Regions from separate parts of the Mesorhizobium sp. L-8-10 genome, predicted to be linked through region 3. Evidence: predicted binding sites of a transcription regulator. Region 3 holds the regulator's gene; each other region holds the start of a gene.
What was found. Region 3 encodes LexA, which represses DNA repair genes until DNA is damaged. Its sites were predicted from a motif close to TGTTCNNNNTGTGTTCNG; they were not measured.

Region 1 (3,273 bases), 1.2 Mb from region 3:
AGACGGAGATCGCCGGTTCGGTCACCAACATCGCCTTCCTGTCAGCGCTGGCCCGCGACGGCGACTTCGCCGCGGGCGACGTCGACACCGGCCTGATCGGGCGCAAGCAGGACGGGTTGACGGAGCGCGAGGCGCCGAGCGAACGGGCGATCGCAATTGCCGCCTTCGCCGCATCCGGGGCTGCCGTGCCCGCCTCGCCCGATCCCTGGTCGAGCCTCGCGGGCTATGCGCATTTCCATCAGGTGGCGCGCACGGTGAAGCTGAGCTTGGCCGACCACACGGTGAGCGCGGCCGTCGCGGCGCGGCCGAGCGGCCGCTTCGACATCGCCGTCGACGGCCTCAAGCAGTCGCTCTCCCTGTCGCCGGAAGATACCCGGGCGGTCGCATGGCCGGGCCATGTCACCGTATTCGACGATCACCGGGCCTACACCTTTTCCGTGACCGATCTTTTGTCGCGCTCGGAGGAGGACGCGGGCGGAGGCGACAGCCTGCGCGCTCCGATGCCCGGCCTGGTGAAGGTCGTGCGCGCCGAAGCCGGCGAGGCTGTGAAGAAGGGCCAGCCCCTGCTGGTGCTCGAGGCGATGAAGATGGAGCACACCATCGCCGCGCCTCACGACGGCACCGTCGAGGCCATCGCCGCCGAAGGCGCCCAGGTCACCGACGGCACGGTGCTGGTGCGGTTCGCCGAGATTGCGGACCAAAGCTGAGATGTGGCGGAGCCAGGCGGCCCGGCAACAAAATGGCCGGAGACGGCCCGGCCATTTTGTTGGGACGTCACCCGGGGGCGCGCCCATTCCCGCACCTTGCCGTATATGCCGTCGCGCCAGACGTTGATGTCGTAGCTGGCGCTGTCGCCCTTCTCGTCGAAGATGATCGGCCGATCATCGCCTGGGTCGGTTTGCCGGTCTGGAGCGCCGCCGCGACCACTCCGCGGCCCGGGATCAGTGCGGCCCCGTTGTGATAGCTGCCGAACGCGGCAGGCGGGCGCGGAAGGCAACCTCGAACGCGGAAAGGCCGCGCCGGCCTGTTCTCGCCGGTCGCGGCCTTTCACTGGGCCCCCGCCCTTTCTCGCCTCGGCCATCCGGTCCGGCGCTATCCGCGCTCTTTTCCGGAAGGCATCCCTGTTTGAACTCGTTCAGTTCCCGATCGGTCGCCCGGCGCCGATCAGTGCATCGTCATCCATTCACGCGCTTCGCGAAGAGCGCGGGCGATCTCGGTCTTCGACATCGTCGCCGACAGTTCCGACCGCAGCTCGGCTGCGCGGGCCGAACCCTTGATCGCGGCGATGTTGAACCACTTGTGGGCGGCGACGAGGTCGGTCGCGCAGTCGCGCCCGGTCGCATACATCATGCCCAGTTCCAAGAGGATGTCGGCCTGTGCCGTCGAGCCCATGGCGCCAAATCCAGCTTCAAGCATTTCGAAACGTGCCATTTCCAGTCCCCTGTCTCGTCTCCTGAGAGCCTGTCCCGCGTTGCCGTCGAGCCGCCCTTTCGATGCTTCCGAGAATGCGCCGAACGCTTGAATTCGCCGTTAAATGGCTTGCTTAATTTGAGGAAAACAAAGCTAAAACAATAAGTAAACGAGAGAGTTCGTTAAGGATAAGGGGCCCCGGCTTTCCTCGCTTTTCCGAAAGATTCGAGAAAAATCCGATGCGCCCGGCGAAAGCCTTCGCTAACCACGAAAGAGGCTGACGACGACTAAGATATGGCTGGAGCGCGACTTTCCAGGCTGCGGGGTTTCCGTGAAATATCGCGCATCTTCCCCTACGGCACCGCTTCCGCTTCGGCACGGGCTGGACTAGCTTACGTTTGCGTAAACGGAAGCGGCGAAGAGCGAGGCCCGCCGCAGGCAACCAATGGGAGGACGTCATGTTTCGGAAACTGAGCCTGGCCGTCGCGGCGACCATGCTTCTGGCCGGCACCGCCTATGCCGACCCTATCGAGGGAAACTGGAAGACTTCAAGCGGCGAGACCGCGGCGATCGCGAATTGCGGCGGCGCGTTCTGCATCACTTTGAAATCGGGCAAGTTCGCCGGCAAGCGCATCGGCAAGATGCAGGCCAGCGGCAGCAACAAATACAGCGGCGAGATCACCGATCCCGCGGACGACAAGACCTATTCCGGCAAGGCGACTTTGTCGGGGGCGTCGCTCAACATGAAGGGCTGCGTGCTCGGCGGCCTCATCTGCAAAGGCCAGACCTGGTCAAAGCTCTAGCGCCCCACTCCCTCACCCGGCCGGCACCGGTCGGGTGAGGGCTCAGTCCGTGCGCCTCAGGCCCGGGCGCGCTGCCCGAACAGCACCTTCTGGGCCTCCTTGTCGTCGGCGAGATTGCGCCGATATTCCTGGCCGATCTCAACCGCCTCGATCACGGCCGGCCGAGCGCTGATGGCCTCGAACCAGCGCTTCAGGTTCGGAAAGTCCTCCAGGTCCTGGCCCTGGTTCTTGTACGGCCGCACCCAGCCATAGGAAGCCATGTCGGCGATCGAGTAGTCGCCGGCCAGATAGGGATGGTCCGCGAGCCGCCTGTTCATGACGCCGTAGAGCCGGTTCACCTCGTTGGTGTAGCGGTCGATCGCATATGGGATCTTCTCGGGTGCATATTGCCGGAAATGATGCGCCTGGCCGGCCATCGGCCCGAGCCCGCCCATCTGCCAGAACAGCCACTGGTCGATCTCGGTGCGCGAGCGTTCGTCCGTGCCGTAGAACCTGCCGAACTTGCGCCCGAGATATTGCAGGATGGCGCCGGATTCGAAAATCGAGATCGGCTCGCCGCCGGGACCTTCCGGATCGATGATGGCGGGCATGCGGTTGTTCGGCGCGATCTTCAGGAATGACGGCTCGAACTGTTCGCCGCGCCCGATATTGACGTATTTCACCTCGTAGGGAACGGCCAGTTCCTCGAGCATGATGGTGATCTTCCAGCCGTTCGGCGTGGGCCAGTAATAGAGCTCGATCGGCTTCGACTGGGTGGTCATCGGCACATCTCCGGTAATTGGTCGCCGACAACAGATAGTTCCGTGCCGGTGCAACGCAAGCCGGGAATATTGACCCTGCTGTCAAGTTTCTTGAACGCCGGATGAACGCCGCTCTCAGCAATGGTTCAGCGCGGGGGATGCATTCTGGCTTCGAAACTGAACGAAGGGATGTCCGATGCTCGCCCGCCGCTTCACGATCGTCTGCCTGCTGATGGCCCTGTTCGGCATCCTGCTGTCGATCCTGGTGGCGGAGACGAGCCGGAAGGCACGGTCCTGGGAGATCGGCATGATCGTCCCTT
Region 2 (3,273 bases), 180 kb from region 3:
ATCTCCAGGAACTGGCGGGCGTAGGCCGAAAGGCTCTCGACATAGCGCCGCTGGCCTTCCGCGTAGATCGTATCGAAAGCCAGCGACGACTTGCCCGAGCCAGACAGGCCCGTCATCACGATCAGCCGGTCGCGCGGCAGGTCGAGGTCGACATTCTTCAGATTGTGCTCACGCGCACCGCGAATGGAGATGTATTTGTGATCGGCCATGGCCGGTCCGCCGCCTGTGTTGTGGAGTTCGGGTGGCTGGGTCGCTCCGGCCAGGCCCTTATGTAAGCACGTTTGTCGCTACGTCGAGGCCGGCGCCGGATCCGCCGGCCACCTCGTCGAAATTGTGGTCTAGCCGGGTTGCGCCCGTAAGGGCAAGCAAAAAGAACAAAGGCCGAACACGCTCCTGACAAACAGCGTGTGGAAAAACCCGTACGACGAGGCGGCCGCGATCACATTTTTCCGTTCGGGCCAGGGAAAGGTTGACGCCGGGCGAGGCAGGGGGCAAACTTCGACAGTCACCCGAAGCCGAGCGCTCACAGGGCGCTCTTCGTGGCCGCCGGGCCGTTCGCGAGACGCCGTGAACAGCGGATTAGCGCGTCGGAAGACATTGGAGCAACGGACAGAGGAGCGGAGGCATGACCCCACCGGACAGTCCAGATTGGCTCCACTGCGTGTGGAGCCGCGCCAGGTAACGTTGCCCGTGGGGCAACGCTGATCTGACGTAAATCCCCTACAATCAGAGACCATAGTCGGATCGTCGGCAGAAAGCCGCGTCGCATCCGAAATGAAAGCCGGCAGCTAGAACTCCGGCAATCGAATCAGAAGTTCGAGAAAAAGGCCCTGCGAGCTCCCAGTGGCGGCAGGGCCGTTTCTTTGTGCCCGGCAGCTACGGGCCGGGATGGGCTACCGGCGATCCTCGCCTGCGATCTCGGGGCCGAATCCGATCTCGACGGAAACGCTGCCGGAAATCCTGATATCGGTGTTGCCGGCCTTGAAGGTGTAACCGCCCCCTTCCGACGGCGCTTCGAGGGGTTCGGGGGCAGGCGCCACGATGCTGTAGGCGCCCTCGACGCCGGGAAGCTTTTCGGAGGCTGATCCGGCTTGGCGCTGATCCGCCAACGCAGGGAATCCCGCAAGAGACGCGGCCATGCCCGTAGCGGCGAAGCGAAGCAGTCGGGATGTCGTCATCATGACGGTTGTATAGGGCGCTCCGGCGTCAACGCCAAGTCACGATATTGTTGACCCGGCGGTTGGCCTGCGACGGCCGGCTCCCGGCCATATGTGTGCGACATAGGGCTGAACGACCGGCCGCATTTCCCGACGCTCTTGCCATCTCCTGCAATGGCGTGTAGAACATAAAGAGAACAAAAACTGTTGTGGACAGGACGCTGAATTGACCGGCGGCGCGGCGCACCGCCGAGGGTGATCGGTTAAAGTGCGCCGCGAACAAGCATTGGTTTCGGACGAGCGCGGAGAAGTTTCATGGCGGGTAGCGTCAACAAGGTCATTCTGGTGGGGAATCTGGGCGCCGATCCCGAAATCCGGCGGCTGAACTCCGGCGATCCGGTCGTCAATCTGAGGATTGCGACATCCGAGACGTGGCGCGACAAGGTCTCCGGCGAGCGCAAGGAGAAGACCGAATGGCACAGCGTCGTCATCTTCAACGACAATCTGGCCAAGGTCGCCGAGCAGTTCCTGAAGAAGGGCATGAAGGTCTATGTCGAGGGTCAACTCCAGACCCGCAAATGGCAGGACCAGAACGGCCAGGACCGCTACACGACCGAGGTCGTGCTGCAGAAATTCCGGGGCGAGTTGCAGATGCTCGACGCCCGCGGGCAGGGTGGTGAAGGTCAGGGGAGCTATGGCGGCGGTGGCCGCGGCTCCGACCACCAGCGCGGATCGGACTTCGGCCAATCCGGCCCGAATGACGGTTTCGGACGCGGTGGCGGCGGCTCGTCGCGCGATCTCGACGACGAGATCCCATTCTGACCGCTGACGATGTGTGCCCGCTGCGGCGAGTTCGGCAGCCATCGCTTCGCCATCGCCGAGCGGGCGCCGCAGCGTCTTCGCGGCCTGGTCTGGGAAGGCACCTACGCCGAAGCGGCGGCGGGGGCGATCCATCCGCTCATCGAGGAGATGAAGATCGCCGCGGCCGCCGAAGACGATCCTTGGTCCCGTATGATCATCGGGATTTCATGGAACGACCGGCCGGACGGGTTCCGCTACTTCGTCGGGATCGAGGCGGCGGAATACATGGCTCCGGCCGCCGGGCACCGGCTCCTCTCATTGCCTGCGATGCGTTTCGCCTGCGTCTGGCACGGTCCCGACGATGGCGATGTCGTAAAGCACTATGGCCGGATGATCGACTGGATCGAGACCGAAGGACAAGAGCGGGACGTCTCGATCCTGCATCACCGCGAAGAATACCCTGCCGACTTCGACCTCGCCGGGCCGCCAGTGCTGCGTGTGATGCTACCGCTGACGCCGGCCGGGAACCTTACGTCTGGTGCCTGACCGTTCGGCCGCCATGGAGGCGGCTTGAAGCACGATCGGCTGATCGGCCGAGCCTCGGCGCGGCTCATCCCGCCGTCAGGGCCTTGACGCCGTCGGCCACGAACTGAACGGCCAGCGCGGCCAGGATCACGCCCAGCAGCCGCGTAAGGATCGACCGCCCCGTCTGACCGAGGAACTTGTCGACGCGCTCGGCGACCAGAAACACCAGGTAGGTCAGGATGATGCCGACCAGGATGACGCCAACCAGCGTCGCCTGACCGCCGATGCCGGGCAGCGAGGCCGAGAGCAGCACCACGGCAGAGATCGCGCCGGGGCCGGCTATCAACGGGATAGCCAGGGGAAAGGCGGCGATGTTGTGGATCTGGTCCTTGGTGATCGCGGCGTCGGCGCTTTTCTCCTTTCGCTCCTGGCGCCGCTCGAAAATCATTTCGAAGGAGATGAAGAAAAGGAGCAGGCCACCGGCAACCCGGAAGGCAGGCAGCGTGATGCCGAACACCGACAGGATGCCCGCCCCGGCGACCGCAAAAAGGGCAAGCACAAGAAAACCGATGAGAGACGCCCTGAACCCGACTTGCTGACGCTGTTCGCGGTTCATGCCGCGCGTCAAGGCCAGGAACAGAGGAGCGAGGCCGGGAGGGTCTATGGTGACGAGGATGGTGACGAAAGCGTTGAACAGACTGTCGTAGTTCGGCATCAAGCATCCCCCCGTGTCCGGGGAAAGTCGTATCGCAACCTTCCCCCAGACGCCAGCGGGCGCGGCGCGGACACG
Region 3 (3,273 bases):
CTTCGCGCTCGCGATGGCATGGATCAGTTCCGGCTCATTGAGCCCGTTGAGGGCGAAGTTGCCGGGGATGATCTCGACTAGTCGTTGGTCGGCTTCGATCGCGACTATGCGAAGGTCCGGAGCGGAGCGGCGAGCAAATACGGAAACCATGCCACTGTTTGCGCCGACATCGATGAAGTTTCGGAAATGTTCCTGAGCGAGCAGCCGATACAGACCTGACGCCATCTCTTCGAATTGCCGGCGCTGCCGGTACCAGTCGGCGTCCTGCGGCAATGTGTGCAGCCTGACCGGACCGATCGCAACTTCTGACAGGCTCATCTCGTCGGATCCCTCGCTTGAGCGAGTTCCTTCTTCCATCCCCGAAAGAAAATGTCCATGCACAGTAATCTGCGGAAGCTCTGAAACTCGTCCTGAAACATGAAGGCTGGCACAGCGATTATCGCATCGCACCAGGCGCAGCGACGATTAAGGGCGTAACAAGATGGTATCCTTTGAGTAGTCGGCGGCGTCGACCGCCGCGCTCTTTGGGATTGGATCGGGAAGGCGGCATGCCCGACAGGGAAGCCAGAAGCACCGCAAAGCGAGAAAGCCTGCGATCCTTGCGCCACCCCATGTCTATCCTCCGGTCTAACCGGCGCACCGAGCCATCCAGTATCGTCGGCCCTGTGCTACGGGATCGTTTACGCCCCTTCGGTGCGCTTGACACTTGCCCCAGCTGTGATGGTGAGGCCGCTTGGCAAGCAGCGCTAGAGTCGAATGGAGAGCCAGCCGACAACGTCAGCGTAATCGATTGCAATAGGACCGAACCGGGCGCCGAATGACGGGGACCGCCGCCGGCGCTGCTCGCAGTTCACCCGAATTTAGCCAGTTGCGGAACACAACTGGAACAGATAGTGTTTGTTCTGGTTTTGTTTATGATCTGATTCCTTGAGGAACGGCATGCTGACGCGCAAGCAACATGAACTGCTTCTGTTCATCCATGAACGGCTCAAGGAAGCGGGCATCCCGCCGTCGTTCGACGAAATGAAGGAGGCGCTCGACCTCGCTTCCAAATCGGGAATTCACCGGCTGATCACCGCGCTCGAGGAGCGGGGCTTCATTCGCCGGTTGCCGAACAGGGCCCGGGCGCTCGAGGTCATCCGACTGCCCGATTCGATCGCGCCGGGGCTTGGCGGCGCGCGCAAGTTCTCGCCGAGCGTCATAGAAGGCAGCCTGGGCAAGAAACCCGCGCCCCCTGCCCGTCTTCCCGCCGCCGGCAACGACGACGAAGCGACTGTGGCGGTCGCCATACCTGTGATGGGCCGGATTGCGGCCGGCGTGCCGATCGAGGCGATACAGCACAAGACCCACTCGATCTCCGTTCCACCGGAGATGATCGCCGGCGGCGAGCACTATGCGCTCGAGGTCAAGGGGGACTCCATGATCGAAGCCGGTATCTTCGACGGAGACACGGTCATCATCCGCAATGCCAGCACGGCCAGCCCCGGAGAGATCGTCGTGGCGCTGGTCGACGACGAAGAGGCGACGTTGAAGCGCTTCCGCCGCAGGGGCGCGTCGATCGCGCTCGAAGCGGCCAATCCCGCCTACGAGACACGAATCTTCGGACCCGACAGGGTGAAGGTGCAGGGAAGACTGGTCGGCCTGATCCGCAGATACTGATACCGACGGCGCATCCGGCATTCGTGTGGGACGGATCGTTGTCACCGGCACGGCGGGTCTGGTCGGTTCCGCGATCGCGGCCGCGTTGCGCAGAACGGCGGAAGTCGTCGGCGTCGATATCAGGCCGGGCGCCCAGGTCGATGTGCTGGCGGATGTTGCCTGTCGCAGCGACGAGCTTTCGCGCGCCTTTGAGAATGTGGAGGCGGTGGTTCACACTGCGGCGCTGCATGCGCCTCATGTCGGCTCGATCGACGAGGCACGGTTCTGGAAGGTCAATGCGGAGGGCACGGCGCGCCTCGTCGATCTGGCGGTCGCCCACGGCGCCAGCCACTTCGTCTTTACCAGTTCCACATCCGTCTACGGACATGCATTGGTTGCCGAGGGACGCGCAGCCTGGATCGATGAAAGCGTCACGCCGGAACCGCGCGACATCTACGATGTGACGAAGCGCGCGGCCGAGGAGCATGTGCTGGCCGCGGCGTCCGGAATCCGGGCGACCATCCTGCGCATGGGCCGCTGCTTTTCCGAACCCTCGCCAGACATGGCGCTCTGGCGCTTGTATCGCGGCATCGACCGGCGTGACGTGGTCGATGCCCATCTCGCTGCGCTGCGGCGCAAAGGCCCGCGCGGCGAAGTCTATGTGATCTCCTCCTCGTCGCCGTTCCTGCCCGACGATGCCGAAGCCTTGTGGAACGACGCGCGCGGCGTCATCGAAGCCCGCGCGCCGGATTTCGCCCACGCCTTCCGGCGGGCGGGGTATCGTCTGCCGGCACGGATCGATCGTATCTATGCCACGGAGAAGGCTCGCAGGGGATTGGGCTTCCAACCGCGATACGACGGTCTGGCCGTCCTTGCAGGCGACTGCGATCCTTCGCCATTGCCTAGTCCGGCATCGTGACCGCAGACTTCCGCGCCTTCGGCCGGAACGGCGGCAGTCCGCGCGCCTCCCGCGAGAATTGCCGATGCGCGTGCCATGGCCGATAGGGCTCCGCCAAGGTGAATCTGACGATCGGCCTCTCGCCGGACAGCGATATTTGTGCGGTTCCCTGGCGCGCCAGATGCCGCTTCGTGATCACGAGCGAGCTGTCGTGCGGGCACGGGTTCTCAGCGGTCGCATCGTCGATCACGATGAGTGCGGCGAAGCCGCAGGCAGCCAGAGCCGCCTCGGCCGTCTCAGCATGAGCCACGAAGACGTCGGGCGCCTGTCGCCCAAGGCACAGGCCCCCGCCGCAGAGAAAGCCGACGGTCACCGGCAGGTCGCCGTGCCGCAGCAACCTTGCAGGAGACACGCCGACCGGGCCGGACGCACCCTCTTGGGTCCGTCCGGCTTTCGCCCCTTCCGGTGCGGCGGCGCCCGATCCCGTCCGGCTGGGCTTCGCCAAGGCCCCCGTTCCTGTAGCGCGTTGCCAATCCTCTACCGTAAAGCCGTTCGGACGGGAGCGGTTGACGGCGAGCCGGCCATCCTGGAGCGGCATCCCGACCAGGCGCGCATCCTCGGAGACGAGCACGTCGGGCGAAGAGCGCGTTGCGACCAGGGCGAGGCCGGCGACCACGAACGGCAGCGACAGTGCGCGCAGCCAGGTGGAGGCGAGCGTCGCAATGACGAGTGCTGCC

Region 1: JN280_RS29260 (sel1 repeat family protein) is a predicted target of LexA. The motif match lies at 1,554-1,571, and genes of this name have one in related genera.
Region 2: ssb (single-stranded DNA-binding protein) is a predicted target of LexA. The motif match lies at 1,340-1,357, and genes of this name have one in related genera.

The regions. Positions count from the first base shown of each region.
Region 1 is NZ_AP023263.1:6,249,710-6,252,982, forward strand. It holds gene JN280_RS29255 (acetyl-CoA carboxylase biotin carboxylase subunit) at 1-707, shown strand, start outside; gene JN280_RS29260 (sel1 repeat family protein) at 1,165-1,431, opposite strand; gene JN280_RS29265 (DUF2147 domain-containing protein) at 1,869-2,213, shown strand; gene JN280_RS29270 (glutathione S-transferase N-terminal domain-containing protein) at 2,270-2,974, opposite strand; gene JN280_RS29275 (hypothetical protein) at 3,150-3,273, shown strand, end outside.
Region 2 is NZ_AP023263.1:5,194,594-5,197,866, reverse strand. It holds gene uvrA (excinuclease ABC subunit UvrA) at 1-209, opposite strand, end outside; gene JN280_RS24095 (hypothetical protein) at 894-1,109, opposite strand; gene ssb (single-stranded DNA-binding protein) at 1,473-1,979, shown strand; gene JN280_RS24085 (GyrI-like domain-containing protein) at 1,989-2,504, shown strand; gene JN280_RS24080 (MarC family protein) at 2,569-3,198, opposite strand.
Region 3 is NZ_AP023263.1:5,017,671-5,020,943, reverse strand. It holds gene JN280_RS23235 (FkbM family methyltransferase) at 1-318, opposite strand, end outside; gene lexA (transcriptional repressor LexA) at 940-1,659, shown strand; gene JN280_RS23225 (NAD-dependent epimerase/dehydratase family protein) at 1,685-2,557, shown strand; gene JN280_RS23220 (ComEC/Rec2 family competence protein) at 2,541-3,273, opposite strand, start outside.